DNA from 3 places in the Achromobacter sp. ISS7 genome. Region 2 is predicted to be linked to each of the others. Evidence: predicted binding sites of a transcription regulator. Region 2 holds the regulator's gene; each other region holds the start of a gene.
What was found. The regulator FNR, encoded in region 2, switches genes on or off when oxygen is low (the NO sensors DNR and NnrR bind a similar motif). The targets are predictions, from matches to a motif close to TTGATNNNNATCAA.
Positions count from the first base shown of each region.

Region 1 (10,239 bases), 1.3 Mb from region 2:
CCGGCCCTCGGTGGCGGCCGCGTCATCGGAGCATCCTCCCTTGCGGCAAGCCGGCGTGATGCTGGCGTTGCCGGTTACGCCGGATCGCGAGTCGGCGGCGCGGAGCGTCCTGCGTGATGCCGGCGGGCATGATATCGAGCGGGCGCAGGGCCGCTGGCTGGATGGCAAATGGGAGGACTTCGATCCGCTCAAGCCGCCCAGGCATGTGGAGGCGCCGTCGGCGCCGCAATGATCCGCCCGCGGGCGGGCAAGGAGACGGTCATGAACAACGAGATGATGTGGCGGGGCCTGCTTGCGGCCTGCCTGTTTGCGCTGTTGACCGCGCCGCTGGCGGCGCGCGCGCAGGCGTTGCCGCCCGCCGACAGCCATTTCCTGCAGGCGGCCGCGGCGGCCGATGCGTTCCAGGTGCAGGCGGCCAGGCTGGCCGGCGAACGCGCCGCCAGTACCGAGGTGCGCACTTTCGCCGGCAAGATGCAGGCACGCTACCAGGACCTGGATCGTGACCTGCGGCAACTGGCGCAGGCCAGGCGGGTACCGTTGCCTGACAAGGCGGAGCCGGCGGACCAGCGCACATTGGACGCGCTGGCGGGCAAGACCGGCCCGGCATTCGACACGCTCTACGTCGAGCAGGTGGCGTTGCAAGCCCACGAGAAGGCCGAGTCGCTGTACCGCACGGCGGCAAGCCAGGGCGGCGATGCCCAGGTCCGCGAGTTCGCCGCGCGCCACCAGTCGGCCCTGGCCGATCACCTGGCGCTGGCGCGCGCGCTCAAGCGCGATCCCGCCGCCAATCCCGAGAGGGTGCCGCCCGCCACGCGCGGCGAGCCGCCGCCGGTGTCGCCCGCCGAACGGGCGGCGCCGGCCTCGGTGGCGCCAGCGAAATAAACGGGGAGACTCAAGGCCTGGCCGGCTTCAGTCCCCCGCGCTGCCCGTGATCGGCAACACGATGCCCGTGATGTAGCTGGCACAGGCAGGCGCGGCCAGGAAGACATAGGCGGGCGAGATTTCCTCGGGCTGGGCCGGCCGGCCAAGATCGGTGTTCTTGCCGAAGGATTTGATGGCTTCGGCGTCGCGGTCGGCCGGGTTCAGGGGGGTCCAGACCGGCCCCGGCGCCACCGCATTGACGCGGATGCCCTGAGGCGCGAGATTGGCCGCCAGCGAGCGGGTGAAGGCGTGGATGGCCCCTTTGCTGGAGGCGTAGTCGAGCAGGCCGCCGCTGCCGCGCAGGCCGGTCACCGATCCGGTGTTGATGATGGCGGCGCCCGCCCGCAGATGCGCCAATGCGGCGCGCGCCATGTAGAAATAGCCGTAGAGATTGGTGCGCAGGGTCTTGTCCCACTTTTCGTCGCTGATGTCCCGCAGTCCTTCGTCGTGCTGCTGGTAGGCGGCGTTGTTCACCAGCACGTCCAGCCGGCCGAAGGTCCGCGCCGCCGTTTCCACGGCTTCGGCGCAGAAGGCCGGGTCGCGCACGTCGCCAGGCAGCAGCAGGCAGCGCCTGCCTTCCGCCTCCACCACGCGCTGCGTTTCGCGCGCGTCCTCGTGTTCATTGAGATAGACCACCGCCACATCGGCGCCCTCGCGCGCGAACAGCACGCTGACCGCGCGGCCGATGCCGGAATCGCCGCCGGTGACAATCGCCGCTATTCCCGACAGCTTGCCGCTGCCGCGATAGTCAGGCGCCAGGTACTGCGGGCGCAGCGCCATCTCGGCCTCCGTGCCGGGCTTGGACAGGTGCTGGCCTGGCATGGGCGGGGCCGGGTGGGGCCGCGCGCCCGTTGCTGCTTTGTCGGATTGGGTCATGCCGATCTCCCTCGAAGTGATGGACGTGAAGGCGTCCTCGAGGGCATCCAAGCAACTGTCGTTCCCGTCGCGCCCAGGCGTCCTTGCGACGGCCAAGGCGGCTTGGGGACGGGCCAGGCGTTATTGGCGGCCGACCACCACGCCGAACAGGAATGCGGCGCCGGCCACCAGGCCGATGGCCTGCCACGGCCGGGCATGGATGTATTGCTCGGTGCAGTCGATGGTCTCGCGCACCATGTCCTGGGCGCTGTCGGAAGCGTCGCGCAAGCTGTGGCGCGTGTCGCGCAACTGTTCGGCCAGGCGAATTTTCAAGGCCTCCAGGTCGGTGGCGGACGCGTCGCTCAAGGTCGCTTCGAGATCGTCGATCCAGCTTTCCGGATGGCGCCGCCGGCGGCGCGCGTCGCGATCAGGACCGTTCTCGGGAAAATCCGAAGGCAGGGGAGTGTGGTTGTTGGCCATGGGGAAGCTCCTGAAGTCTGCATTGGCGAAAGCATGGCCGCGGACCCTCCAGGGCGCGGCGCATGGGAAAAGGCTGGCATGGTTCGGCGCCACAGGGATCTTGCATTGCATCTCGTTGTGAATGTTCGTTTTACCGGGGAACCGCCGCCGCTGCGAGGGTTGCCACATCCGCTTGCAATTTGGGCGGCCCGCGCGCGGCATCGGACGCGTGCCTGCCGTAGCATGGATCGACACGTACGGCTTCATGGAGCGCGCGCAGATGACATCTTCCAGATCTTCCGGCCGCAAGGCGGCCGCCGCAACGGAGCAGGGCGGCAAGGCAGCCGCGACGAGCCAGGGCGGCAAGCTGCTGCCCCCGCAGGGGCCGGTCGACGTGCCGCGCCTGCCAGCCAAGCCCACCGCGGCCACGCCGGACGAGGCGGCGCGTGATGGGCGCCGGGTGGCCGACGACCAGACCGAGTCGAACTGGGCCGATAGCGCCGAGCCACAGCCTCGCGCCAAGAACGCCCGTTCGTCGATCCTGTGATCGCCCGTGCCCGCGCGGCGCCTCATGCCGGGCCCCGCAGGAAGGCCAGCAGGCGGCGTTCGTGGGCGTCCAGGCCGCGCGGACCGGGCGGCGCCGCCGCCCTGGGCGGCAGCCGTCCGGCCAGGTAGGCGTCGAGGATGGAAGGATGCACGTAGCAGGCGCGGCACACGGCGGGCGTATTGGCCAGGCGCTGCGCCACCTGCTTGATGACGTCGACCACCTGCTGCCGGGCCTGGCGTTCATCGACGTAGGGACGGGCCTGCAGCGCCGCGAACGCCAGCACCGAGCCGGCCCAGGTGCGGTAGTGCTTGGCGGTGAACGCCGCCGCGCCCGCCTCGCGCAGATACGCGTTCACGGCCTCCGAATCGATGCCATGGGCATCGCCTGCCTCGTCCAGGTACTGGAATAGTTGCTGGCCGGGAATGTCCAGGCAGCGCTTGATGATCCGGGCGATGCGCCGGTCCCTGAGCGTGACGTCATGCGCGACGCCGCTCTTGCCGCGGAAGCGAAAGCGCAGCCGGTCGCCGCGGACGCGCGCATGCCGTCGCGTCAGCGTGGTCAGGCCATAGGACTTGTTGGTGCGGGCGTACTCGCGCGCGCCGATGCGGATCAGCGTGTCGTTCAGCAGGCGCACGACCACGGCCACCACCTTGGCGCGGGGCAGGCCCGGGGCCTGCATGTCGCGTTCCACCTGGCGGCGGATGCGGGGCAGCTGGGCGCCGAATGCGCTCAGGCTCTGGTATTTGTCCGCATCGCGCTGACTCGCCCAGGCGGGATGGTAACGATATTGCTTGCGGCCGCGGGCGTCGCGGCCGGTCGCCTGAAGATGGCCGCGCGGGTCGGGGCAGATCCACACGTCCTCATACGCGGGCGGGATCGCCAGCGCACGAATGCGGGCCAGCTCGGCGGCGCGGGTGACCCGTCGGCCGGCGGCGTCGCGGTACTGGAAGGTCGTGCCATTGACCCGTACCCGGGAATAGCCCGGTCCGGTGTCGTCCATGTAGAGCAGATCGTCGGCGGCGGCACTGGCCGTCGGCTGCTGGCTGCGGTTTGCCATGTTTTCTCCAGCAATCGGCGCCAGCGCAGAGCAACTCGCGTGCCCGGCATCGGCGCGTGGGGTGGCCGGCAGGCGGGCACGCCACTTGCTGCTGCGTTTTCCGCCGCAGACAGGGAGTATCGAATGAGCAAGACATTGCAGGATTTCAATGTGGCCATCCTGGTGGTGGATGGCTTTGAAGAGGTGGAACTGACCGACCCGCGTGACGCGTTGCAGCAACAGGGGGCGCGCACGGTGGTGGTGTCGGCGCGTCGCGGGCCCGTGCAGGGCATGCGCCATCACGACAAGGGCGAAACGGTGGAGGCCGACCTGATGTTCGCCGAGGCCCAGGCGGAACGGTTCGACGCCGTGTTGCTGCCCGGTGGCGTGGTCAACGCCGATGAGATCCGCCTGCATCCGGAGGCACGCGCCTTCGTGCGAGCCATGCATGAAGCGGGCAAGCCGGTGGCGGTGATCTGCCACGGCGCCTGGTTATTGATTTCGGCGGGGCTGGTCAAGGAACGCAAGCTGACCAGCTGGCCGTCATTGGCCGATGACCTGCGCAATGCCGGCGCGCAGTGGGTCGATGAGGAAGTGGTGGTGGACGGCCGCTGGATCAGCAGCCGCAAGCCGGATGACCTTCCCGCGTTCAACCGGGAACTATCGCGCGTTTTCGCGCTGGCGCGCCAGTGAGCGCCAGCGCGGCGGGGCAAGGCGCGAGCCGGGATCTTCCGGCCGCGCCCCAAGCAGTATCTTCAGAGGAGCACGCCATGCCTTACTTTCAGCAAATGCACGTTCCGCCCAAGCCGGAGCCGATCCCGCCCGGGTCGCCGCCGGGAGATTTGCCGGTGGATCCCGACACCGATGAACCCGAAGTGGATCTGCCGCCGCTCGATCCGCCCCAGCCGGAGAAAACCCGCCGGACGATCCACTGATTGCGCGCTCGCCCGCGCATCAACCAAGAACAATCGGAGCCATCATGTCTACCATTCTGTTGATCATCCTGATCCTGCTGCTGATCGGCGCGGTGCCCGCCTGGCCGCATAGCCGGGGGTGGGGCTACTACCCCAGCGGCCTGCTGGGCATCGTGCTCATCGTGCTGATCGTGCTGCTGCTGACAGGGCGCATATAGCGCGAGGCCGCGCCGGGCCGGCGCGAAGGCGGCCCGGCGCGCACACGGGGCCTGGCCCGACCGCCGCCCGGCGGGGGTTCAGGCCTGTTGCCGCGCCGCGCGGGCGCGCGCCTGCGCGGCCTGCCGGCCGCGGTGCTGCAGCCGGCGGCGGCTGATCCAGATGACCAGTCCGGTGACGAAGAACAGCAGCGGCAGCAGGCCGAGGACGGCGGTCAGGATGCGGGTCGGCAGGCCATAGAGGCTGCCGGAATGCAGCGGGAACATCACCGCCAGGAAACGCTGGGCGCTGGTGCCCGATATCGGATCGGCGCGCGACAGCAGATCGCCGCCGCGCATCGCGAGGAACATGCGCAAGGTGCCGACCGGCTGCCAGTCGTCGGCGCGGCGCCCCCGCGCCTGGTAGACGCCGTGCGCCGGGTCGCGGCGCAGCATCACCAGCGTCGCATCCGTCGGCGCCAGCGCGCGCGCGCGGGCGGCGGCGCCATCCCAACCGATCTCGGGTTCACCCGCGGCCAGCGGCGCCTGCGTCGCACCTCGTGCGTCGGCCGGCAGGGGCACGACGCTGGCGACCAGTTGCCGGCCCAGCTGCGGCAGCCCCATGAAGAAGCCGCTGCCGGCCACCACCAGCAGGAACAGCGCCGCGACCAGTCCCGCAGCGCGGTGCAGTTCGTAGCTGGTGCGGAAAGCGCCGACGCCGCGCGTCACCGTGACCGAACGGCGCCAGTGGCCCGGCCGCGGCCAGGCCAGGTAGATGCCGGCCAGCAGCAGCGCCACCCAGGCCACCGCGAGCCAGCCCAGCACTTCGCGGCCGGTCTTGCCTTGCAGCAGGGTCATGTGCCAACGCAACAGCAGCGGCATCAGGTGGGCGCGGTCCAGCGAGACCGCGTCGCGGTCGCGGCTGGCCAGCAACAGGCCGGAGCAGGCGTCCACGCCGGCTTCGTTGTCGGCGGTCGACGCGTGCTTGAATTGCACCCGGTAGCTGTCGGCCGGCGCCTGGGGCAGGGTGATGGCGGCGACCGTGGCGCCGGGCCAGGCCTGCTCGACCGCGCGGGCGGCGGCCGACGGCGGCAGCGGCGCGGCGCAGACGCCCGCGGTATTGCGCAGCATGGCGCTGTTCAGCCAGCCGTCAAGCTCGTGGTCGAAAGCCAGCAGGCTGCCGCTCAGGCCCGCCAAAACCAGCACGCTTCCCAGGATCATCCCCGTCCAGCGGTGCAGGAATGACACGGCGGAGCGCAGGGACTTGCGGAGCTTGGCTTTCATGTTGCGTTCAATGACGGCGACGGCGGGTGGCGCGCAATTGTACCGAGGCGTAATATCTGCCGGCGCTTTTTTGGCGCCATTCCAGTTTCACCGCCTCCGACCCGTAGCGACATGAAGATCCCCCTGTTGATATTGATTGAAAGCGCGCACGATTTCCTGCCGGTCATCGAAGACCGCGGCTTTCGCTGCATTCTTGCCACCACGCCCGAGCGGCGCGCCCAGGCCATTCGCGACCACGCCGACGAGATCCGCGTGGTGTTGACGCGGGGCGCCACCGGCTTTTACGCCGAAGAGATGGCGGCGCTGCCCAAGCTCGAACTGATCTGTTCGCTGGGCGTCGGCTTCGAGAACATCGACGTGGCCGCCGCCCGCGCGCGCGGCCTGCGGGTCACGCATGGCCCCGGCGCCAACGCCACCTCGGTCGCCGATCACGCCATGGCGCTGCTGCTGGGCGCCGCCCGCCACCTGCCGCAGGCCGACGCCTGGGTGCGCCAGGGGCACTGGAATGGCTTCATGGGGCCGCAGGTATCGGGCAAGCGGCTGGGCATCGTGGGCCTGGGCACCATCGGCCTGGAGATCGCCAGGCGCGGCGCCAACGGCTTCGGCATGACGGTCGGCTACTACAACCGGCGGCCGCGCCCCGAGAGCGGCTACGCCTATTACGACAGCCCGCTGGCGCTGGCCGAGGCCAGCGACTTCCTGGTGGTGGCCACGCCGGGCGGCGCCGACACGCGGCACCTGGTGAACGCGGCCGTGCTCGACGCGCTCGGGCCGCAAGGCTATCTGGTGAACATCGCGCGTGGCAGCGTGGTCGATACCGAGGCGCTGATCGCCGCGTTGGCGGAGCGCCGCATCGCTGGCGCCGGGCTGGACGTGGTCGAAGGCGAACCGGTGGTGCCGCCGGCGCTGCTGAAGCTGGACAACGTGGTGCTGACCCCGCACAGCGCGGGGCGCTCGCCGGAAGCGGTGTCGGCGACGGTGGCGTTGTTCCTGGAGAACGCCACCGCGCATTTCGCCGGCAAGCCGGTGCTGACGCCGGTGCCGCAGGGCTGAGGCGCCGCCGGCGTCAGGCGCAGGTCAATGCGAGAACATGATCGGCACGGTCATGCTTCTCAGGATCGACGCGGTGGCGCCGCCCATCGCCCATTCGCGGAACTTGCTGTGGCCATAGGCGCCCATCACGATCAGGTCGGCGCTGTAGTCGGCCGCCGCGTTCAGGATGGTGCTGCCGACGCCGACGCCCTTGATGTCGCGGCGCACGTGGTCCGGCGCCGGCATGCCCTGGGCGATGCAGTAGGTGGCCAGGTCCTCGAACGGCACGGGTTCGTCGTCGCGGGTGGCGGCGCCTTCGTCCATGGTCAGCACCACCAGGTGCGAGGCCAGGCGCAGCAGCGGCGCGGCATCCGCCAGCGCGCGGGCGGCTTCCCGGCTGCCGTCCCAGCAGTACAGCACGCGTTCGCCGACCACCGGGAAATCGCCGCTGGACGGCACCACCAGCACCGGACGGCCGGCGCTCAGCAGGGTCTGTTCGACGAATTCGTTCTCGTGCACGGCCTCGACGTCCTCGCGGTTCTGCTGGCTGACCACCAGCAGGTCGCTGGTGCGGCCCAGCCGCGCCATGCTGGCGCTGGGTGAGCTGGCGCCGGCGCGCACCGCGGCCGGCACGTCGGCCGCGGCCGCGGTTTCCAGGAAGGCGTTCTGCACCGCGCCGCGGTTCTGCGCCTGCAGGTCGCGCATCACGTTGAGCGTCTTCGACATCATCACGGACTCGCCGTAGTAGTACTGCGGCGGGGCCGAGCTGGCGTAGATGCCGACCAGTTCGGCCTGGTGGCGTCGGGCCAGGGCCAGCGCCACGCGGGTGCGGCGGGGGCAATCGAATCCGTGGTCCAGGTGGACGGAAATGCGGCGATACATGGCGGCCTCCTTTTGAGCGCGGTAGGCCTCCATCGTTGCGCGTTCCGGGCATTCCGCCCTTGACGCGCGTCAAGCGTCCCGCAGTTTGGCGGGGTTGCCGCAAGGGGCCGGGGGCCGGTCAGGCCTGCTGCACCCGGTCGCGCAATTGCCGCACCTGCCGCGCCTGCTGGGCGATGCGGTCGAGCGGTCCGGCCAGTGCCGGCGCGGCCGTGTTGACGGCGGCCGGCACCGCCAACTGGCGCAGCTCGACCACGGGGGCCGGTTCCTGCGGGTGCAGGGCGTGCGCCAGCGCCAGTCCGTAATCGCGCAGGGCCGGCGCGGCCTCGCTGTCGGGCGCCAGCGCCGGCTGGATCTCCAGCACGGTGCCGGCGGCGGTGACGCGGCGCATCGCGTTCAGCAGGTTGACCGCGGTGTCCACCTTGCGGTCGCGGTGCACGGGATTCTGCTGCAGCCGTTGCAGCGCCGCTTCGGCGTTGTCGGCGGCCAGGCAGGCCTGGCGGCGCAGGCCGACGATGTCGGCCGCGGGGGCCGCGCCGCTCTTGTCGACCGTCAGGGCCCGCGCGTAGTCGGCATGGCGTTCCAGCGCGCGGCTCAAGGCGCCGGCCAATTGGCGCGGCTCCTTTTCCGGCCACACCAGGAAGCCCACCAGCAGGGCCAGCACGCCGCCCAGCACGCTGTTGAAGGCGCGTAGCGCCGCCAGCATCGGCTCGTAGATGTCGGGCTGCTGGATGTGGCTGACCAGCACGAACTGCGACGTCAGGAAAAAGGTGAACAGCGCGTAATGGATGGTGCGGGCCGCGAACGTGCCCAGCGCGATCGGCAGCACCGCCAGCGCCACCGACAGCGGCGTGCTCAGCAGCAGGCCCAGCAGCGAGGCGCCGATGGCGCCGGCGACGCTGCCGATCACGCGTTCGAGGGTGCGCTGCCAGGTCGTGGCGAAATAGGGCTGCAGGATGAACACCAGCGTCAAAGACATCCAGTAGCCGTGGTTGACCGCGAAGGTCTTGGACAGCGCCACCGCGATGGTGGCGCCGATGCCCACGCGCAGGGCGTGGCGAAACGCATCCGATTCGAACCGCAGGTTCTGCCGCAGGCTGCGCCAGGCCTGCCGCACGGGCGAATCGGCCCGCGCGGCCAGGGCCGGCGCGGCGGGCGCGCCATCCTGGTCGAACAGCGCCTGCATGATCGCCTGGGCGGTCTGCTGCAGGCGGTCCAGCACCGGCACCATGGTCGCCAGGTCGGGCGCGTAGGCCATGGCGGCGCCGCGCAATTCATGCAGGCCGGCGCCGAAATGCGCCAGCCGTTCGCGCAGGCAGTCGGCCTGCCTGGGATCGCTGACGTCCGAGGTGCTGGCGATGGCGTTGGCGACGCTGGCGTAGCGATGAAAGGCGTGTGACAGGTTGGCGCCGGCGGCGCGGCCGAGCCAGCGCGGGGCGTTCGATTCCAGCAGGTCGGCCGCGGCCACCAGGGCGATGAAGCTGTCTTCGGCGCTATCGAGCAAATAGAACAATTGCTGCGCGCGGGCCCGGCGCGACGGCCGCGCGTCCTGCACCTCGCGGATGCGCACGCGGGCCGCCTCGAGCGCCGCGCGCACGCCGCTGCGCTGGGGACGGGTGACGGCGCTCCAGGCCTGCGGCCCGGCGGCGGGCGCCAGGCCCGAATACATGCGCGCCAGCGCGTCGGCGAAATCGGCCAGGCCGCGATAGCAATGCGCCACCGCGTGGGTCGCGTCCTTCCAGGGACGGCGGCGCCAGACCAGCGCCGTCATCAGGATGGCCCAGAGCGCGCCGGCCACGAAGAACAGGGTGTACGAGAGGCTGGCCGCCAGCGTCGGCGCCGGCAGCTCCGCGGCCACCACGAAGCCCGCCGACAGCAGCGTGCCGACAATCGCCGCCGCCGGACCCAGCACGCGCAGCAGGCCGCCGAAGGTGCAGCAGACGAACGTGAGCGGCAGCAGCAGCCACAGGGTGTGCGCGCTGGCGCTGGCCAGGAAGCAGAACAATGCGCCGATCAGGCCCAAAGCCAGCATCGAGGCGGCGCGTTGGCGCAGCGGGCCGCCCGGGTCGCCGAAGCAGGCCCAGAAGGCGGCGATGGCGGTCCAGCCCAGGCGCGGCT
Region 1 is NZ_JAWRZD010000001.1:1,672,620-1,682,858, forward strand. It holds gene AC1HFW_RS07745 (hypothetical protein) at 1-232, shown strand, start outside; gene AC1HFW_RS07750 (DUF4142 domain-containing protein) at 262-882, shown strand; gene AC1HFW_RS07755 (SDR family oxidoreductase) at 910-1,797, opposite strand; gene AC1HFW_RS07760 (ElaB/YgaM/YqjD family protein) at 1,918-2,256, opposite strand; gene AC1HFW_RS07765 (hypothetical protein) at 2,465-2,782, shown strand; gene AC1HFW_RS07770 (DNA topoisomerase IB) at 2,805-3,839, opposite strand; gene AC1HFW_RS07775 (type 1 glutamine amidotransferase domain-containing protein) at 3,963-4,511, shown strand; gene AC1HFW_RS07780 (hypothetical protein) at 4,589-4,753, shown strand; gene AC1HFW_RS07785 (DUF3309 family protein) at 4,798-4,950, shown strand; gene AC1HFW_RS07790 (PepSY-associated TM helix domain-containing protein) at 5,029-6,210, opposite strand; gene AC1HFW_RS07795 (2-hydroxyacid dehydrogenase) at 6,322-7,263, shown strand; gene AC1HFW_RS07800 (universal stress protein) at 7,288-8,124, opposite strand; gene AC1HFW_RS07805 (FUSC family protein) at 8,243-10,239, opposite strand, start outside.
Region 1: AC1HFW_RS07800 (universal stress protein) is a predicted target of FNR. The motif match lies at 8,184-8,197, and genes of this name have one in related genera.

Region 2 (10,239 bases):
GGCGGTCGGCCGCCAGCGCGAAACTGCCGGCCTCGGCGGCCTGCACGAAGACCTCGATGCCGCCCAGGCGGTCGTGGGAGTAGGGAGTGGCCATGGGGCTTTCCTGCGGATATTGGTTCCAATCAGGCGACATTCAAGTGAATAAATGCCGCCACTGGGTAGTCTTATTCCCCTATATCGTACCCATACCGCGCCGCCCTGTGTTGGGCGGCGCTCCGCAAATCACCCAGAGGACATCATCATGCAGGCATACCAGATCACTCCCGGCCAAGGCATCGGCTCGCTCCAGCGCGTGGCGCAGACGGCGCGCGAACCCGGCCCCTTCGAGGTGCGCGTGCGCATCAAGGCCGTCTCGCTCAACTTCCGCGACCTGATGGTCGCCCGTGGCGATTACCTGAAGGTGGCGGGCAGCCCCGTGGTGCCGGCCTCCGACGCCGCCGGCGAGGTGCTGGCGGTGGGCGCCGGCGTCACGCGCTTCAAGGCGGGCGACCGGGTCATGGGCGCCTTCCTGCCGGACTGGATCGACGGCGAGCCCACGCCCGCCAACACCGCGCGGGCGCCCGGCGCCGCCAGCGACGGCGTGCTGGCCAGCGAGGTCGTCTTCTCGGAGCATTCGCTGGTGGCGATTCCCGACTCGCTGTCGGACGAACAGGCCGCGACCTTGCCGTGCGCCGCCGTCACCGCCTGGAACGCGCTGTTCGTCGCCGGCCGCGCCCGCGCCGGCCAGACCGCGCTGCTGCTGGGCACCGGCGGGGTCTCGATCTGGGGCCTGCAACTGGCCAAGGCCGCGGGCCTGCGCGCCATCATCACCTCGTCCAGCCACGACAAGGTGGCGCGGGCCCGCGAGCTCGGCGCCGACGACCTGATCAATTACCGCGACCACTCCGAATGGCAGGACGAAGTGCTGCGCGCGACCGGCGGCGAAGGCGCCCACGTGGTTCTGGAAGTGGGCGGCGAAGGCACGCTGCAACGCTCGATCGCGGCGGTGCGCCATGGCGGCGCGGTCGGCATCATTGGCGGCGTCAGCGGCTTCGCCTCGGTGCCGGTGTCGCCGCTGGCGCTGATCGCCGGCAACAAGCGCCTGGAAGGCATCTTCGTGGGCAGCCGCAAGATGCTGGAGGACGTGACGCGGCTGGTCGATCGGGCGCGCATCGCGCCGGTGATCGACCGCGTCTACGGCTTCGACGAGGCGCCGGCCGCCTTCGAGCACCTGGCCTCGGGCCGCCACTTCGGCAAGATCGTGATCCGCGTCGACGGCTGAACACCGCGCGGCCGCCAGCGCGGAATTGGCGCGGAATTGGCGCGGGTCAGCCGCCGCGCGCGCGGCCCGCCGCCAGCGCTTGCGCGCCGCGGCCGTGACGCAGCCATGACGGGCGCGATGGTAAGCTGCAAGCTCTTCGCGTCGGCCGCCTTTGCGCGCCGGCGCCTGCCCCTTCCCACGCCGCGCCATGACCGACAAGCCCGATTCCCATCTGTTCGAAGAACGCGTCTCCAGCGAGCCCGCCTACGACGGCCGCTTCCTCAAGGTCCGCAACGACACCGTCCGCCTGCCCAACGGCCACACCTCGACGCGCGAGTACGTGGTGCACCCCGGCGCGGTGGTGGTGATCCCGTTGCTGGACGACGGCCGCGTGCTGCTCGAGCGCCAGTACCGCTATCCGATCGGCCGCGTCATGACCGAATTTCCCGCCGGCAAACTCGATCCGGGCGAAGACCCGCTGGCCTGCGGCAAGCGCGAGCTGCTCGAGGAAACCGGCTATACCGCCACCCAGTGGGCCCGCGCCGGCGCGCTGCACCTGGCCATCGCCTATTCCACCGAGATCATCCACATCTACTTCGCGCGCGGTTTGCGCGCCGGTCCGCAACAGCTGGACCAGGATGAATTCCTCGACGTCTTCAGTGCCCATCCAGAGGAACTGTTCGCGGCCTGCGCCAAGGGCGAAGTCACCGACGCCAAGACCCTGACCTGCACGCTGTGGCTGCAGAACGTGCTGTCCGGCGCCTGGCAGCTGGACTGGCAGGACCATCCCGCCTGAGCGGGCGCCGGCCTCCCAGGGCCCGCCCTGAAGGCCGGCCCGCGCCGGCGTCCCCACAAGACGAATGATTCCGCCGACCATGCCCGCCTTTCCCGTCCTGGTGCAACCGTCCGGCCTGCGCTTCGAGGCGAATGCCGATTCGACCGTGCTGGCGGCCGCGCAGGCCGCCGGCATCAAGCTGCCCAGTTCCTGCCGCAACGGCACCTGTCGCGCCTGCATGTGCCTGATGCTGGAAGGCGAGATCGCCTACCGCATCGAATGGCCGGGCCTGTCGCGCGATGAAAAGGAAGAGGGCTGGATCCTGCCCTGCGTGGCCCAGGCCCGTTCGCCGCTGGAAATCCAGTCGCTGCAGGCCGCGCCCCTCGAACCCGCGCCGCCGGCGCCGCCCCGGCCGCTGACGGGCGCGCGCCGCTAGGCCAGGCCGCCGGTTTGCCGGCCGTCCCATGCGGCAAGCGCCGGATCTCCGTTGAGACGAATCAGCATATAACCGCGATTTTCCAGCTAAATAATTGCTGTCCCGCAGCGCATACTGCCTCCATGGCGTCAGGCATCCCGCCTCGCCGTTTTTTCAGGAGCAGGACATGCTGGATTGGGTGAACTACCAAAAGGAACTGATGGGCCGCATCGGCGAGCTGGGCGCGCTGACGCCCGACACGCTCAAGGGCTACCAGGCGCTGTCGGCCGCCGGCGCCAAGACCGCGCACCTGGATGCCAAGACGCGCGAACTGATCGCGTTGGCGGTGGCGGTGACGACCCGCTGCGACGGCTGCATCACCGTGCATTCGGCGCAGGCGCTCAAGCACGGCGCCAGCCGCGAGGAAATCGGCGAGGCGCTGGGCGTGGCGGTGGCCTTGAACGCGGGCGCGGCGATGGTGTACTCGGCCCGCGTGCTGGACGCGGTCAGCGCGCATCAGCCGGGCTGACGCCAGGGCGCGCCGGCCATGCGCCGCGCAGGCGCCGTCAATCGTGCCGGTGCATGGCCGACTGATGCTTGGTGTCGCGCATGGTCGCGTACACCAGCAGCGAAATGAAGATCACGCCCGCCAGGTAGTAGTAGAACCACTCTTCGTGGCCCTGCTGCTTGAACCACAGCGCGATGGCCGGCGCCGTGCCGCCGAAGATCGACACGGTGATGGCGTAGGGCACCGCCACGCCGGTGGCGCGGATGTTGGTGGGGAACAGCTCGGCCTTCACCACCGCGTTGATCGAGGTGTAGCCGGCGGTGAAGATCCAGGCCGCGCAGATCAGCAGGAAGGCGATGAACGGCGAGCGCGTGTGCGACAGCGTCATCAGCAGCGGCACGGTGAGCAGCGCGCCGGCGATGCCGAAGAACACCAGCAGCGGCTTGCGCCCGATCTTGTCGGATAGCGCGCCGTACAGCGGCTGCAGGATCAGCGCGAAGATCAGCGACGCGGCGATCACGTAGGTGGTGACGATGTCGGAGAACCCGGCGGTCTGCCGCACGAAGGTCTGCATGTAGGTGGTGAAGGTGTAGAACGCCGCCGTGCCGCCGGCCGTCAGGCCGACCACGATCGCGACCTCGCGCGGATAGCGCAGCAGGCCGCGCAACGAGCTGGTCTTGGGCTTGCTCTGGCTGGCCTGCTTGTAGGAATCGGTCTCGGGCATGTCGCGCCGCATGACGGCGGTGATGATGGCCAGCATGGCGCCGATCACGAACGGAATGCGCCAGCCCCATTCCACCAATTGCTCGTGCGTCAGGAACACGTTCTGCAGCAACAGCAGCACCAGGATGGCGCAGAGCTGGCCGCCGATCAGCGTGACGTACTGGAAGCTGGAATAGAAGCCGCGGTGGTCCGGGTCGGCGATCTCGGTGAGGTAGGTGGCGCTGGCGCCGTATTCGCCGCCCAGGCTCAGGCCCTCGATGACCCGCGCCAGCGCCAGGAGCGCCGGCGCCGCCAGCCCGATGGACGCGTAGGTGGGCGTGACCGCGATGATCAGCGAGCCGACGCACATCATGCCGACCGAGACCATCAGCGACAATCGTCGCCCGTGGCGGTCGGCCAGGTGGCCGAACAGCCAGCCGCCCAGCGGCCGCACGATGAAGCCGGCGGCGAACAGCGTGGCGGCGTTCAGCTGCTGCACGACCGGGTCGTGCGAGGGGAAGAAGGCGGGGGCGAAGTACAGGGCGAAGGCGGTATAGGCGTAGAAGTCATACCATTCGACCAGGTTGCCCATGGAGCCGACGAAGATCGCCTTGATGCGGCGTTTGGCGTCGGGCATGTCGAGATACGCTTGGCTCATATCTGTCTTCCACGGAGACGGTACCCGCCTATCTTGCGCCTGCCGGCGCGAAAATGCACCCCCGCGCGCGTCCGGGATATTTGTTCAGCTTGGTGTCAACAATGATCGCGAGTCGGGCACGCGGCTTGCGGCCCCTGGCGCGGAATGCGGCTCGCGGCGCATTGCGCCGTGCACGGGGCCGCGCGGCTTTCCTGGCGGGTCTGGCGGTTGCGTTGAGTGGGGCGCGCGCCCTACTTGCGCGGCGGCTCGATCACCGTGCAGGCGGCCGCGCCGGCCGGCGCCAGGGCGTTCTCGCCCAGCAGCGCGCGCGCGCCGCAGACCGAGCTGAACATGCCCTTGTTCTCGTGGCCGACGCCGGTCACTTCGAAGCCGGCGCGGTGCAGCGTCACCGGCCGGTTGCCGCGCGCGGCGACGATGCGCTCGTATTGCAGGTAGGCGGTGCCGCGTGCCAGCCGGGTGGCGCCCTGGGCCTCGGCGCCGCAGGTCTTGTCCAGCAGGCGATGCTCGGGATTGTTGTCGGCGCCGCCCAGCAGGTAGGTCACGTCGCGCGCCGCGTAGCGGATGAACAGGCGCGTGTCGTCGGTTTCCTGCGCGAACGGGGGCAGCTTGTCGGTGCCGTACTTGTACTGGTTGTAGGTGGGGCAGATGCCGCGCTCGTAGGGCGCGTAGCCCTTGCCGTCGGGACGCGGGCGTTCCTTGGTCAGATACAGGTAGGACGAGGGATTGGCCACCACGTAGCGCACGGCGATGCCGTCGCGGCGCAGCGGGCCGTCGATCTGGTTCAGCACGGCATAGCGCTGCACCAGCTGGGCGCCGCCGGAGTGGCCGGCCAGCACGATGCCGGCCAGGGTCGGCAGGCGCTTGCGGTCGTCCAGGCTGCGCAGCAGGTCGTCGATCACCTGGAACGAGCTGACCGGCGCCGGCCGGCCATTGGCCTGCACGCTGTCCTCGCCGTCTTCCCAGCTGGACTTGCGCCAGGCCGCCATGCCGGCGTAGCCCGAGTCGATCACGCCGACGAAGCGCGGCGCCAGGATCAGGGTGTCGTTGGCGCGCGCCGGGTTGGCCGCCAGCACCGTGGCGACGGTTTCGTAATAGGCGTCGGCGTTGCGCTTGACCCCATGGAACACGATCACGATTTGCTTGATATCGCTCAGGTCGCCGCGCGCCAGGTTCCGGTTAGCATAGACCGGTACCTTGTAGCGGTGGCCGGGCTTGCCCAGTTCGAGCGTCTGCCAGCGCGGAATCACCACGCGCTTGGGGGCGGGCGCGGGCTCGTCGTAATCGTAGGGATCGGGCAGCGGCGTCTGCGCGCGCGCCGCCAGGGGCAGCAGGGCCGCCAGGGCCAGCGCCGCCGCGCCCAAGGCGCCGCGCGAGCGCGGCAGGCGCGGCGCCGGATGGGGCTGCGCGGCGCCGGGTACGGCTGTGCGGCGCATGGCGCGGGCGGGCGTCAGCAGCCCTCGTGGCCCAGCAGTTGCTTGAGCGCGGGTTGGTCCAGGATGCGGACTTCGCGCTGGTTGATGCGGATCAGGCCATCGCGCGCGAAGCGCGAGAACAGCCGGCTGACCGTTTCCAGCGTCAGGCCGAGATAGTTGCCGATTTCCTCGCGGCTCATGCGCAGCACGAATTCGGTCGACGAGTAGCCGAGCGACGCATAGCGTTGCGACAGGTTGAGCAGGAACGCGGCCAGGCGCTGTTCGGAACGCATCGAGCCCAGCGACGCCAGCATCTGGTGCGAGCGCGTGATCTCGCGGCTCATCAGGCGGCGGAACTGCTGCTGCAGCGAGGGCAGGTGGGTGGCCACGCGGTCGACTTCGTTCAGGCGGATCACGCAGACTTCGGAGTCTTCCAGGGCGACGGCGGCCGAGACGTGCTTGCCGTCGAGCATGCCGTCCATGCCGACGATCTCGCCGGGCAGGTGGAAGCCGGTGATCTGGATCTGGCCGGTGGCGTCTTCGAGCTGCGTTTTCAGGCTGCCGAAGCGCACGCCGTAGACGGCGTCCAGGGGGTGATCCAGCGAATACAGCGTCTTGCCCTTTTCGAGGCGCACGCGCTCTTTCACCAGTTCGTCCAGCTTTTCTACTTCGGCGGCTGCCATCCCGACCGGGACACACACGTGGCCCAACATACACGTGGAACAGTGGGCGGCATCAGGGGCAACGGGAACCCGTTTTTGCATACGATGACCTTTATAGTGCCCGGACCCGGCGGGTAGCCTGGAGGGGCTTAAAGCGTGAAGACAGGTCTCCATTGTAGTCCGTTGTTACTACGGGTGTCTTACGGGGCGTTTTGCAGCGCATTCCTACGGCGGCATCCGGGCCGGACGGGCCTGGCGGTAGGCGACCCAGTCGTCGCCGTCGATGTCCGCCGCCGTCCCGCGCCAGGCCGGGTCGATGGGGTAATACTCGCAGGCCACCGGGGCGGCGCCGGGCGCCAGCGGCCGCGCCAGCACCGGCCGGCGCACGAAGCAGCCGGGCCGCCCGGGCGCGTACTCCTCGATCTCATCCATCAGGGCGACCAGGGCCGGGTCGACCTCGTAGATGTCGCCCCGCACCCGCCGGCCGTCGGCCACCGGGAGCAACCCGGGCCAGTCGCCGAAATCCACCAGCATGCCGGGCACGGTGGCCGCGCCCACGTGGCGGGCCGGCGGCAGGCCGCGGCGGGCGGCGGCCTGCGCCAGGTCGTTGATTTCGCCCGCGCGTAGCGTGCCGTAGACAAAAACGTATATGCTCATAGTTCAGATTGTTGCTGCACGCGGATGTGTCCACGGACATAAAGCCATGAGGCCGGCGAGGTATTGAAATACTCGCATCCGGCCGCATATTCAGGTCATCGAGCCCGCCGGCGCGTATCGGTCAGGCTCACCAACAAGCCACAACGACCATTATGCGATTCGACAAACTGACTACCAAGTTCCAGCAAGCCCTGGCCGACGCTCAGAGTCTGGCCGCCCGCAACGATCATCCCTACATCGAGCCCGTCCACGTGCTGTCGGCGCTGCTGTCCGACGCCGATAGCGGCGCCGGCAGCCTGCTGGCGCGCGCCGGCGTGGCCGTCAACCGGCTGCAGCCGGCCCTGGACGCCGCGCTCAAGGCGCTGCCCCAGGTGCAGGGCGACGACAACGTCCAGGTCGGCCGCGACCTGCAAGGCGTGCTGACCCGCACCGACAAGGAAGCCGCGCGCCGCGGCGACACCTACATCGCGAGCGAGCTGTTCCTGCTGGCCCTGGCCGACGACAAGGGCGAGGCCGGCCGCATCCTGCGCGAAGCGGGCCTGCAGAAAAAGGCCCTCGAGGCCGCCATCGACGCCGTGCGCGGCGGTGAAAACGTATCCGGCGCCGAAGGCGAATCCAACCGCGAGGCCTTGTCCAAGTACACCATGGACCTGACCGAGCGCGCCCGCCAGGGCAAGCTCGATCCGGTGATCGGCCGCGACGACGAAATCCGCCGCACCATCCAGATCCTGCAGCGCCGCACCAAGAACAACCCGGTCCTGATCGGCGAACCCGGCGTGGGCAAGACCGCCATCGTCGAAGGCCTGGCGCAGCGCATCGTCAACGACGAAGTGCCCGAGACCCTGCGCGGCAAGCGCGTGCTGTCGCTCGACCTGGCCGCGCTGCTGGCCGGCGCCAAGTTCCGTGGCGAATTCGAAGAGCGCCTGAAGGCGGTGCTCAAGGAACTGTCGCAGGACGACGGCAGCAACATCGTCTTCATCGACGAGCTGCACACCATGGTCGGCGCCGGCAAGGCCGAGGGCGCGATGGACGCGGGCAACATGCTCAAGCCGGCGCTGGCGCGCGGCGAGCTGCATTGCATCGGCGCCACCACGCTGGACGAATACCGCAAGTACATCGAGAAGGACGCCGCGCTCGAACGCCGCTTCCAGAAGGTGCTGGTCGACGAACCCGATGTCGAGTCCACCATCGCCATCCTGCGCGGCCTGCAGGAACGCTACGAGATCCACCACGGCGTCGAGATCACCGACCCGGCCATCGTGGCCGCGGCCGAACTCTCGCACCGCTACATCACCGACCGCTTCCTGCCCGACAAGGCCATCGACCTGATCGACGAGGCCGGCGCCCGCATCCGCATGGAAATCGATTCCAAGCCGGAAGTGATGGACAAGCTCGACCGCCGCATCATCCAGCTCAAGATCGAGCGCGAGGCCGTCAAGAAGGAAACCGACGACGCCTCCAAGCGCCGCCTGGGCGTGATCGAGGACGAGCTCGAGAAGCTGCAACGCGAGTACAACGACTTCGAGGAAATCTGGAAGGCCGAGAAGGCCGCGGTGCAGGGCACCCAGGCCATCAAGGAAGAAATCGACAGCGTGCGCGCCGAGATGGCCGAGTTGCAGCGCAAGGGCCAGTTCGACAAGCTGGCCGAGCTGCAGTACGGCAAGCTTCCCGACCTGGAAGCGCGCCTGAAGGCCGCCGAAGTGGGCGCGGCCGAGGCGGCCGAGGAAGCCGAGGGCGGCGAAGGCCGGCCGCGCCTGCTGCGCACCCGTGTCGGCGCCGAGGAAATCGCCGAGGTCGTGTCGCGCGCCACCGGCATCCCGGTGTCCAAGATGATGCAGGGCGAACGCGAAAAGCTGCTGCACATGGAGGAATACCTGCACAAGCGCGTGGTCGGCCAGGACGAGGCCGTGCGCCTGGTGTCCGATGCCATCCGCCGTTCGCGCGCGGGCCTGGCGGATCCGTCGCGGCCGTATGGCTCGTTCCTGTTCCTGGGCCCCACCGGCGTGGGCAAGACCGAGCTGACGCGTGCGCTGGCCGAGTTCCTGTTCGACTCCGAAGAGCACATGATCCGCATCGACATGAGCGAATTCATGGAGAAGCATTCGGTGGCGCGGCTGATCGGCGCGCCGCCCGGATACGTGGGCTACGAAGAGGGCGGCTACCTGACCGAGGCCGTGCGCCGCAAGCCGTACAGCGTGGTGCTGCTCGATGAAGTCGAGAAGGCCCACCCGGACGTCTTCAACGTGCTGCTGCAGGTGCTGGACGACGGCCGCCTGACCGACGGCCAGGGCCGCACCGTGGACTTCCGCAACACCGTCATCGTGATGACGTCCAACCTGGGTTCGCAGCACATCCAGACGCTGGCCGGCCAGCCGTACGACGTGGTCAAGGAAGTGGTCTGGGGCGAGCTCAAGCAGACGCTGCGGCCCGAGTTCCTGAACCGCATCGACGAAGTGGTGGTGTTCCACGGCCTGGAAGCGCAGCACATCGAGTCCATCGCCCGCATCCAGTTGCGCCGCCTGGCCGAGCGCCTGGAAAAGCAGGAGATGCGCCTGGAGGTGACCGAGCCCGCGCTGGCGGAACTGGCCCGCGACGGTTTCGATCCGGTGTTCGGGGCGCGTCCGCTCAAGCGCACCATCCAGCAGCAGATCGAGAACCCGGTCGCGCGCTTGATCCTGGAAGGCCAGTTCGGTCCGCGCGACGTGGTGCCGGTGGACTGGCGCGACGGCAAGTTCGTGTTCACGCGCACGTTGCAGTAAACGCAAGCGCGTCGCCCATTCCGCTTGGGCGTGTGCAGAAAAAAGCCCCGCAGGCAATCGCCCGCGGGGCTTTTTCATTGTCCATGCGGCCTGGGTCGCATGGACGGCAACGGCGTTACTGCTTGACCGTCACGAACACCGGGTTCGAGTAGAACCACAGGTCGTTGTAGTTGCGCGCGTTGATGGCGTTGAAGCGGGCGGCGTTGTCGGCCAGGTCGACCTTGGCGTCCGGCAGCGGCTCGCCGTTGGCGGTTTCGCCGGCCACGTCGGGCGCCAGGTTGGTGCCGCGCAGGCGCAGGTACTGGCTCTTGTCGGCGGTCACCTTGACCTTGATGACGTTGTAGCCGTCCTTGTCCACGGTCCAGTCGTTGCGCGTGTAGCGGCCCAGCACGCGGGTGCTGGAGTTGGTGGCGTTGTCATACGCCGGCGTGCCGGCCGTGGCGCGCGCGCC
Region 2 is NZ_JAWRZD010000001.1:2,958,313-2,968,551, reverse strand. It holds gene AC1HFW_RS13320 (LysR family transcriptional regulator) at 1-94, opposite strand, end outside; gene AC1HFW_RS13315 (zinc-dependent alcohol dehydrogenase family protein) at 242-1,261, shown strand; gene AC1HFW_RS13310 (NUDIX domain-containing protein) at 1,449-2,036, shown strand; gene AC1HFW_RS13305 (2Fe-2S iron-sulfur cluster-binding protein) at 2,116-2,451, shown strand; gene AC1HFW_RS13300 (carboxymuconolactone decarboxylase family protein) at 2,618-2,959, shown strand; gene AC1HFW_RS13295 (MFS transporter) at 2,997-4,298, opposite strand; gene AC1HFW_RS13290 (hypothetical protein) at 4,529-5,731, opposite strand; gene fnr (fumarate/nitrate reduction transcriptional regulator Fnr) at 5,746-6,474, opposite strand; gene AC1HFW_RS13280 (gamma-glutamylcyclotransferase family protein) at 6,598-7,029, opposite strand; gene clpB (ATP-dependent chaperone ClpB) at 7,182-9,788, shown strand; gene AC1HFW_RS13270 (S-layer protein) at 9,904-10,239, opposite strand, start outside.

Region 3 (10,239 bases), 460 kb from region 2:
CCAGCGCGGCGAAGCGGCGCGTGCCCAGCACCAGCCCGAATTTCAGGCCCGGCATGCGAAAGCTCGCCTCGGGCGCGCCGACGCGCCATTTGCAGGCGCCGAACAGATCGACGCCCGCGCCGAAATTGCGGCCGTGCGCCAACCCCACCGTCAGGCAGGGCGAGGCCGCCACGCGTTGCAGCAGCGTCTCGATGCGCACGAAGCGCAGCAGCAGGTCGCCCTCGCTCTGCGCGTCCAGATCGCCGAAATCGAAGCCGGCGCTGAAGTTGCGGCCCGCGCCTCGCAGCAGGATGACCTCGGCGCCCTGCGCCGGCGCCGCGTCGACCGCCGCGATCAACGCTTCGACCAGCTCGGCCGACAGCGCGTTCATCTTGTCGGGGCGCGCCAGCGTCAGCACCTGCGTGGCGCCGCGCCGCTCGACCTGCAGCGCCGCGCTCATGCGCCCCGCCCCTTGCCGCGCAGCGGTCCCAGCACCTCGTCGTTGTGCTGGCCCAGCGCGGGCGGCGGACGCCGCAGCGCGGTGGTCTGGCCGTCGAAGCGCACCGGCAGGCCGAAAGTGCGCGTGGCCACGCCGTTCGGCAGTTCCAGCGGCTGCACCCAGCCCATGTGCTCGACCTGCGGGTCCGCCAGCACTTCGGAATAGGTGTTGATGGGCGCGCACGGCACGCCGGCCGCGCGGAACCGCGCCAGCCACGTGGCCGCGTCGTCGGCCGCGAAGATCGCTTCGAGGATCTCGCGCAGCGCGTCCTGGTTGCGGGCGCGGGCGCTGGTATCGGTAAAGCGCGGATCGGCCAGCAGGTCCTCGCGGCCCACCGTCGCGCACACGCCCTTCCACAGCGCGTTGTTGCCGGCCGCCATGCCGAAATAGCCGCCCTTGCAGCGGAACGCCTGGTACGGCGCGTTGCGCGGGTGGGCCGAACCCAGCTTGACCGGATCGCGCCCGCTGCCGAAGAACTCCGAGGTCTGCAGCGCCGCGATGCCGAGCGTGGCGCCCAGCATCGGCACGTCGATATGCGTGCCCTGGCCGCTGGCCTGGGCGGCGCGCAGCGCCGAGGCGATGGCGAAGGCGCCGTACAGGCCGGCCGAGAAGTCCGCCACCGGCACGCCGCACTTGACCGGTTCGCCGCCGGCCTCGCCGGTGACGCTCATCAGGCCGCTCATGGCCTGGATGGTGAGGTCGAAGCCGCCCTCCTGGGCGCGCGGGCCGGATTGGCCATAGGCCGAGATCGAGCAGTACACCAGGCGCGGATTGGCCTCGCGCAAGGCCGCGTAGCCCAGGCCCAGGCGGTCCATCACGCCGGGCCGGTTGTTCTCGATCAGCACGTCAACGCTGGCGGCCAGTTCGCGCGCCAGGGCCAGGTCGGCCGGATCCTTCAGGTTCAGCGTGACCGAGCGCTTGTTGCGGTTGAGCGAGGCGAAGTTCTCGCTGTAGCCCTGGCTCAGCGGCGGCCAGCTGCGCAGCGTGTCGCCGCCCTCCGGGTTCTCCAGCTTGATCACGTCCGCGCCCATGTCCGCCAGCAGCATGCCGCAGAACGGCCCCGCGGCGACATTGCAAATCTCGAGCACGGTGATGCCGGCCAATGCCGAACCAGATGTCATGGTCGACCTCTCGTTATGCCAATTCAGTATTTGGAATGAGGAAAAGAATCCGAGGCCGCGCGCGATACCGTGGCATCGTGTCGCCTGCCTGCGTTCTTTCCGGATGCGAAAACGCGGCGCCAGGCCGCGGGCCAGCATAGCACCGCGAAGAATCCGCGGTAAACCATTAATTGAAAATCGAATCCTATTATTTAGGATTTACGAAGACGCACGCCCCGCTCGGGCAGCGCCGTCATTGCCCGAGAAACCCGCGGCGATACCCCATGCCCTGGGACAGCGTCTGGGCGCACGCCGCCACGTCCGGCGCCAGCTGCTTCATGCGGGCCGCGCTCAGGCGGTCGAGCGGGCCGGAGATGCCGATCGCCGCCACCGGCTGGTCCAGGCTGTTGAACAGCGCCACGGCCAGGCCGCCCACGCCCTCGCGCCATTCGCCGCGATTGACCGCGTAGCCGGTGCGCGCCACCTTGCGCAGTTCTTCCTTGAGCAGCGGCATCGACACCAGCGTGGCCGGCGTATGCCGCGCCAGCCGGTCGGCGTAGCGCTCGACATAGCCCTCGGCCTGGTAGGCCAGCAGCGCCTTGCCGGTGGCCACCGCGTAGGCCGGCGCGCGGCCGCCCACCATGGAATAGGCGCGGATCGGCTGCGGGCTGTCGATCTTGTCGACGTAGACCACGTCGAAGCCGTCCAGCACCGACAGGTGCACGGTCTCGCCGGTCTGGTCGGCCAGCGTGCGCATGAACGGCGCGGCCAGCCGGCGCAGGTCGAGCTGCGCGAGCTGGCGCGCCGCCAGCTCGAACAGGCGCACCGCGCCGCGATAGCCGCCGCCATCCTCGTCGCGCACGACGTAGCCGGCGTGGATAAGCGTTTGCAGGGTACGGTGGGTATTGCTGCGCGTCAGCCCGACCCGGGCGGCCAGCGCATCGATGGTGCGGGGCGGATTGTCCACGTCCGTGACCGCCTCCAACACCATCAACCCCTTGAGCAGTGTCTTGTCCATTTTTTTGGTTTTCCCAATATTTAGGACGCGAACATAGCACGGGCCGCGGCCGGCGAACAGGCCTCAGTGGCCCGGGGCGGGCAGGGCCGCGCGCACCGCCGCCGAACGGTCCCACAGGTTGGGCACGCTGGGCGCCGAATAGCCCGACACGAACGGCTTGGCCTGGCCCGAGGCCGGGTCGTAGACATGGCGCGACACCGCGCCGATGTTGCCGCCGTACATGTGCACGCTGATCGAGACCTTGTCATCGAAGGCGTTGGAGACGCGGTGGATGTCGCCCTCCTGCGGCGACAGGCGTTCGACGTCGCCCGGACGCAGGGTCTCCGGCTCGCCCCGCGGCGCCAGCCGGCCGTCGGTGCCGCGCGTGTAGCGCTGGTTGACCTCGGCGCCGCGCAGCATGCCGACATAGCCCCACACCTCGTGGTCGTGCACCGGCGTCTGCTGGCCCGGGCCCCACACGAAGCTGACGATGGAGAAGCGTTCGAGCGGATCGCAATGCAGCAGGTACTGCTGGTAGTACTGGGGATGCGGCGCGGTACAGGCCTCGGGCAGCCAGTCGTCGTGCGCGATCAGCGCGGCGAAGGCGGCCTGCAGTTCGGGCGACTGCGCCAGCCCGTCGGGCGTGGCCAGGCGGGTCGCGGTGGCAATGAAATGGCGCAGCCGGTCCAGGCCGGCGGTGGCTTCGGGCATTGCATCTCTCCGGATCGGGCGCGGCCGCTCGGGCCATGCCATTGAACATCCCAATTTGACTATCCAGTATCCATCATTTGGGATGCGCGCCGCAATGCCCCGTCCGCGCGCCGTTGCGCGCTTGACAGCCCGGGGGCCACGCGTGCAGCGTATCGAACCCGTCCTTCACCGCATTCCCCGCATGGCAACCGAGCTTCCCTCCATTCCGCCCGCGCTCGCCGACCAGCTGGCGCGCGCCCGGCGCGTGACCGTCTTCACCGGCGCCGGCGTGTCCGCCGAAAGCGGCATCGCCACCTTCCGCGATCCGCTCACCGGCTTGTGGGCGCGCTTCGACGCCCGCGCCCTGGCCACGCCAGAGGCCTTCGCGGCCCAGCCTGACCTGGTGTGGGGCTGGTATGAATGGCGCCGCGCGCAGGTCGCGCGCGCCGAGCCGAACGCGGTCCACCGCGCCATCGCGGCGCTGGCGCGGAAAATTCCCGCGCTGACCCTGGTCACCCAGAACGTCGACAACCTGCATGAACGCGCCGGCAGCGACGCCGTGATCCACCTGCACGGCAGCCTGCATGCGCCGCGCTGCAGCGCCTGCGGACACGCCGCCCGCTTCGCGCCGCGCGCGCCGGACGACGGCCGCGACGCGCCCGCCGAAGAACGCGCGATCACGCCGCCCGCCTGCGTCGAATGCGGCGCGTCGATACGGCCGGGCGTGGTCTGGTTCGGTGAAAGCCTGCCGGCCGATGCCTGGCGCGCGGCGCAGCAGGCGTGCGACGATTGCGACCTGTTCTTCAGCATCGGCACCTCGGCGCTGGTGTATCCCGCGGCGGAACTGCCGCTGCGCGCCGCGCGCGGCGGCGCGACCGTGGTGCAGGTCAACCCGGCGCCCACGCCGCTGGACGCGCACGCCGACTTCAACCTGCGCGGCGCGGCCGCCGACGTCATGCCGCGATTGCTGGCCGCCGCCGGCTTCTGAGCCCGGCCGGCAACACCGCGACGCGCGGCCGCCGCCTCACCATTTGCAGCCGTCGTCACGCACCGTGTCGGCCAGCAGGAACGGCAACGCCAGCAACCCCAGATGGGCATGCGCGTCGCGGCAAGGCGGCCGCGCGCTTTGCGCGATTCCCTTGGCCAGCGCCGACGGTTCGGCCCGCGTCTTGGGCGCCAGGTCCACCCTCGCCTCGCCCCGCGCGCGCGGCAGGCCTTGCGCCGCGGCATCCTCGTCACGCCAGCGGAAATCGCGTGGCGGCGCGGCGGGCGATGCGGCGCCGGCGGCCGCGGGCGGCGGACGCGCCACCGCCGGCGCATTGGCCGCGGGCGCATTGGCCGCAGGTGTCTTGGCGGGCGGCGCCTGAAGCGGCGCGGAGGGCTTCGCAGGCTCGGAAGGGGGCGGCGCGGACGACTTCGGCAACACGGGCGAAGACGCCTTGGCGGACTCGGCGGATGCGGGCGAAGGCGGCGCGATCGGCGGCGCCACGGCGGACGTCGCCGATGACGTGGACGGCCGCGGCGCGGGCACGGGTGGCAACAGCGTCACGAAGAAATCGTCCTGGCGGATCGATGCCGTTGTCGGCGGCGCTTCGCGCTCGCTCGCGGCCCACCACAACAGGCAGGCGGCCAGCACATGAAAGGCGCACGAAAGGCCCGCGGCCCACCCCGCCAGCACGCGGCCGCGCGGCACGGTTGGCGCAGTCCGAAAGGCGCCCGCTCCAACGGAAAACATCACGGCAACCCTGGCATCGAATCCGCCATTTTGCGGGCGCGCCAGCGCGCCAAAGCCGGCTGCCGCGTGAAGATTTGTGAAGATGTTTTGAGTGAATCAGGACTACCATGGACAAACGTCCGCGATGCAGGGGAAACCCCAAATTCCATCGCGCACGCAGAGGGATACAGTGGTAGCGAACCATTGCAGCCATGGAGATCATCATTCCGTTTTCCTGGAGACTTCCCGACGTGTTCGTGCGTTCACCCGACGGTGTCCTCCACCGCGTGGTGCGGCACGCCACGACCACGGAAACCATTGCCAAACTCGAGAGCATTCCCAGCAACTACCACCTGGATTGCGAATGCATGCTCGACAATGGCGAGGCCCTGGCCTGGATCGGCGATAATCTGTACCGTCAGGTCAATGGCGGGGTCATCTTCACCGCAGAACCCGGCGCCGCGCCCCCCATGGCCGAGGCACGCAAGAACGCCAAGGCCCGCAACACGGTGCGCGATGCCTGCCGTCCCGCTGCCGCGCAAGAATCACACGCGGCGCAAAAAAACGTCGTACCATCAGCTGTAGCAAGACTAAAAACCGGCAACGATTGGAGCCTGATACGCGCCTGGCGCGAGCACCTGAACATCAGCACCGCTGACATGGCTGCCCGCCTGGGGGTGGATCACTCCATCTATATCGAATTGGAAAGGCCGCGTCCGCGACCGCGCCAGATCATCCTGGACCGCATCTCGGCAGCGCTGGGTGTCACGCCTGACCAACTCGATGATTCATCGTTAGGAGGGCATTTCCATTGATGCGGGCCGCCTGAGCCTGAACGATGGAGATGTTCGAGCAACTTTGGCGCCGCGTAAGAATGGCCGCGCATGGGGAGGTACCTGAAATGCTCGGAACCGCAAGACGATTGACCGATGTACTGGCCACGGCCCCCGACGGCACGTTGTATCGCATCGAACGCTTCGTGTCGGACCCCGACGCCTACTCCGCGCTCGGCACATCCCGCTTCGACCCCAAGGCGCATTGCGTCTGCCGCACCAGCTCGGGCGAAAAGGTCGCCTGGCTCGGCGGCCAGGTCTACCAACTGCTCAAGACCGGCCTGTGCCTGACGGCGGTGGACCGACGACGCGGCTGAAGCCGCTCAGCGCCGCCCGCCCTTCCCCGTGAACCGCGCCACGACGAACTCGACGAACGTCGTGAGCTTGGGCAACGCCTGCCTGTCCTTCGGATACAGCAGCGAGACCGGCCGCGCGTCCGGCCAGTACGGCTGCAGGATCGGCGTCAGCTTGCCGGCGCGCACGTCTTCGGCCAGCAGCAGCTCGGGCTGCAGCACGATGCCGAAGCCGGCCAGCGCCGCCTGCCTGAGCGCCTGGCCGTTGTTCGAAACGAAGCGGCTGGTCGGCGGATAGTCGGCCTGCGCGCCCTCGCCGTCCGCAAGCCGCCAGCCCGTGCGGCGGCTCCAGTACGAGAAGTCCAGGCACTGGTGCCGCGCCAGGTCGGCCGGCGTCTCGGGCGTGCCATGGCGCGCCAGGTAGGCCGGCGCGGCGCAAATGATCATCTGGTAGCGGCCGATGGCGCGCGCCACCAGGCCGGAATCGCGCGGCTCGCCGATGCGCACCGCCAGGTCGTAGCGCGAGGCCACCAGGTCCTCGACCGCATCGCTCAAGGCCAGTTCGACGCTGACGTCCGGATAGCGATCCAGGTAGTCGGCGATCGCCGGCGCCAGCGCGAACGAACCGAACGAGACCGTCGACGTGATGCGCAGGTTGCCGCGCGGCGCCACGCGCAACGCCTCGGCGCCCTGCTCCGCGTCGCGGATGTCGGCCAGGATCTCCTTGCAGCGCGCGTAGTACGCCTGGCCCGCCTCGGTCAGGCTCTGGCGCCGCGTGGTGCGGTTCATCAGCCGCAGCCCCAGCCGCGCCTCCAGGCCCTTGATGTGCTTGGCCGCCATGGCGGCGGACATCTCATGGCGCGTGGCCGCCGCCGTCAGGCTGCCCAGCTCGACCACCGCCACGAAGACTTCCATGCTGAGCAGACGGTCCATGAATTACGCACCCTGGGTATGAAGTGTTCCAACCATTCCCGGATTTTTCCACAGGAATGGAAATCGCAGAATGCTTTCATGCGCTGGCGTCCATGCCGCGCGCCCCATCAAATCCAGGAGTCCCCATGAAAATCGCACTTATCGGCGCCAGCGGCACCATCGGCCGCGCCGTCGCCCACGAACTGGGCCAGCGCCACGAGATCATCGCCGTCGGCAAGACCCAGGGCCAATACCAGGTCGACATCACCCGCAGCGACAGCATCCGCGGCCTGTTCGAACGCATCGGCAAGGTCGACGCCATCGTCTCCACCGCCGGCACGCTGCACTTCGGCCCGCTGGCGGAAATGACGGCTGAACAGTTCAAGATCGGCCTGCACGACAAGCTGCTGGGCCAGGTCGACCTGGCGCTGATCGGCCAGCACTACCTGAACCAGGGCGGCTCGATCACGCTGACCAGCGGCATCGTCAGCGACGAGCCGATCCGCTTCGGCGCCAACGCGTCGGCCGTCAACTCGGCCATCGATGGCTTCGTGCGCGGCGCGGCGGTGGAACTGCAAGGCGCGCGCATCAACTCGGTCAGCCCGACCGTGCTGCAGGAATCGTGGGAAGGCTACGGCCCCTACTTCCTGGGCTTCGAGGCCGCGCCCGCCCAACGCGTGGCGCTGGCCTACAGCCGCAGCGTCGAGGGCGCGCAGACCGGCCGCGTGTACCGCGTCTGGTAAAACCCGCGCCCGGGCCGGCAACGCCGGCCAGGACCCGCCTACGCCGCCAGGTGGCGGTTGTAGGTGAGGAACACCTGATCCTGTTCCCAGCCCAGCGACTCATACAAGGCCTGCGCCGGCAGGTTGGTCCGGGCGGTGGTCAGGTCCATGCGGGCGTAGCCGCCGGCGCGGGCATGCGCCTCGGCCTGCCGCAGCAAGGCGCGGCCGGCGCCGCTCTTGCGCGCCCCCGGCGCCACGAACAGGTCATACAGTACGTAGATGGGCGCGGCGATCACCGAGCAGAACGACGGATACAACTGGCAGAAACCCAACGCGGCGCCCTCGGCGTCCTCGGCCAGCAGGATCACCGATTCATGGCGCGCCAGCCGCGCCTGCACGAAGGCCAGCGCGGCCGCCGGATCGGCCGGCTGCGCGTAGAACTGGCGGTAGGCGTCGAACAGCGGCGCGACGCGCGTGGCGTCGTCCAGGCAGGCAAGTCTGATCTCGATGCGGCTCATGGTGTCCGTGCAAATAAGCGAATGTACACTCAGCGCATTCTCGGGAGAACCGCATGCGCTACACCCTGATGCTCGCGTGCGTGGCCGCCGCCACGCTCACCTCCGCCTGCTCGTCGCGCCAGGCCTACGATTCCGGCCAGGCCTGGCAACGCAATGAATGCAACAGGATCGCCGACGCGCAGGAACGCCAGCGCTGCATGGGCTCGGCGTCCACGTCGTACGACAGCTATCAGCGCCAGCGGCAGGACATCCAGAAATAAGCCGTCGCGCCTGGCGCGGCTCAATGCGGAGAATCTTGAATGCGGACGAGATCTCCGGCACGCTGAAAACAAAAAAGCCCGGCGCAAGGCCAGGCTTTTTTTCTGCTTTTTTTCAAGCACCACGCCGACGAATCGACGCGTATCGAATGAGGTGGCGCGCCCGGCAGGATTCGAACCTACGACCCCCTGGTTCGTAGCCAGGTACTCTATCCAGCTGAGCTACGGGCGCGCTAAAGAGGCGTGTTTATAACATGGATTCGTGACGGTCCGCAAATCGGTGGTGGACTGTTGCCACCCGGCGCGGCTTGCGCCAGATCAATCCCCAGGCTCCCGGGCAGCGTTACGCTGGATTCAAGGAGACTGAAGCATGGCCAAGAAATTTCCCTTGCATCCCAAGCACCCGGAACGCATCTGCTGGGGCTGCGACCGCTACTGTTCCACCGATGAGCTGGCCTGTGGCAACGGCTCGGATCGCACCATGCACCCGGCCGAACTGCTGGGCGACGACTGGTACACCGTGGGCAACTGGGGACTGGAAGATGACGACGTCGCCGCCGATACCAAGGCCGGAACCGCCGCCCCGGCCAGCGCTGATGCGAGCGCCACTGCCACGCACTGATAAAAGCAAAAAGGCCTTCGATCCAGGATCAAAGGCCTTTTCATTTTCGCCGCGTTTTTTCACGCGTTTTTTTTTACCGATTTACTCATCCGGTGGTGATATCCATCCAAATGAGTTGGCGCGCCCGGCAGGATTCGAACCTACGACCCCCTGGTTCGTAGCCAGGTACTCTATCCAGCTGAGCTACGGGCGCTCCGGTAAAGAGGCAAGATTATATCAGAATAATTTCACCACTGCACTGCTCTTGTCTTTTTCACTCAAGCGCTCGACCTGAGTATTCCATCGCATGCCTTTTTTTCTTTGCCATTTCCCGCGCCGGGTTACGGCAACGGTGATGACAAAACAAGCAAAGGAATTCGATGGCGCGCCCGGCAGGATTCGAACCTACGACCCCCTGGTTCGTAGCCAGGTACTCTATCCAGCTGAGCTACGGGCGCGTTAAAAAGCAAGCCTTGCATCATAGCGTTGTTTCGCAAAGCGTGCAAGTCGCTTGCCATGCATGGCTCAAGCGTGACGACCCACGGCGGCCCACGGCGGCCCGCCATCGGCAACCACTCTCATTCTCATTGACTGGCGGTCAGTCATTATCTATATTTCTTTAACCCCGCGCCGCCCGTGCGCCCCTTGCTCCCCTCGCCACCATGATCGCTCCCTTTGCCTCGATGCCGGCCGCCACCGGCGAACGTATCGTGCCGTCGCTAACGGCGGGGCCGCTGCATCCCGGCCCCTTGCCCGCCAACGCGCTCACGGTGGTATTGGGGGCCGCCGCCTCCGGCAAGACACGCCTGCTGTCCCGCATCGCGCGCGACTTGGCGCAGGACGAAGCCCCCGTCCGCGTCATCATGGTGGAGCGGCATGCCGCCGCGGTGCCGTCGTTGCGCGCCTTCGAGGCCCTGCTGCTGGCGCACAAGCAAGGCGACCGCTGGGCGGTGGGCACGCGCGAAATCCAGGCGGTCCGCGCCTGCCTGCGGCAGGTCGGGCTGGCGCAGGCCGCCGACAGGCTGGTGGAACAACTGGATGCCGAGGCGCGCCAGCGCCTGCTGATCGCGCACGCCCTGATCCGCCAGCCCGACGTGCTGCTCATGGATCAGCCCGAGCGCGCG
Region 3 is NZ_JAWRZD010000001.1:3,413,467-3,423,705, forward strand. It holds gene AC1HFW_RS15130 (enoyl-CoA hydratase/isomerase family protein) at 1-439, opposite strand, end outside; gene AC1HFW_RS15135 (CaiB/BaiF CoA transferase family protein) at 436-1,599, opposite strand; gene AC1HFW_RS15140 (IclR family transcriptional regulator) at 1,832-2,596, opposite strand; gene AC1HFW_RS15145 (cysteine dioxygenase family protein) at 2,660-3,286, opposite strand; gene AC1HFW_RS15150 (SIR2 family NAD-dependent protein deacylase) at 3,468-4,253, shown strand; gene AC1HFW_RS15155 (hypothetical protein) at 4,290-4,901, opposite strand; gene AC1HFW_RS15160 (helix-turn-helix domain-containing protein) at 5,192-5,794, shown strand; gene AC1HFW_RS15165 (hypothetical protein) at 5,902-6,129, shown strand; gene AC1HFW_RS15170 (LysR family transcriptional regulator) at 6,136-7,038, opposite strand; gene AC1HFW_RS15175 (short chain dehydrogenase) at 7,164-7,760, shown strand; gene AC1HFW_RS15180 (GNAT family N-acetyltransferase) at 7,799-8,257, opposite strand; gene AC1HFW_RS15185 (hypothetical protein) at 8,311-8,517, shown strand; tRNA gene AC1HFW_RS15190 (tRNA-Arg) at 8,670-8,746, opposite strand; gene AC1HFW_RS15195 (DUF3079 domain-containing protein) at 8,885-9,136, shown strand; tRNA gene AC1HFW_RS15200 (tRNA-Arg) at 9,253-9,329, opposite strand; tRNA gene AC1HFW_RS15205 (tRNA-Arg) at 9,497-9,573, opposite strand; gene AC1HFW_RS15210 (ATP-binding cassette domain-containing protein) at 9,778-10,239, shown strand, end outside.
Region 3: AC1HFW_RS15195 (DUF3079 domain-containing protein) is a predicted target of FNR. The motif match lies at 8,823-8,836, and genes of this name have one in related genera.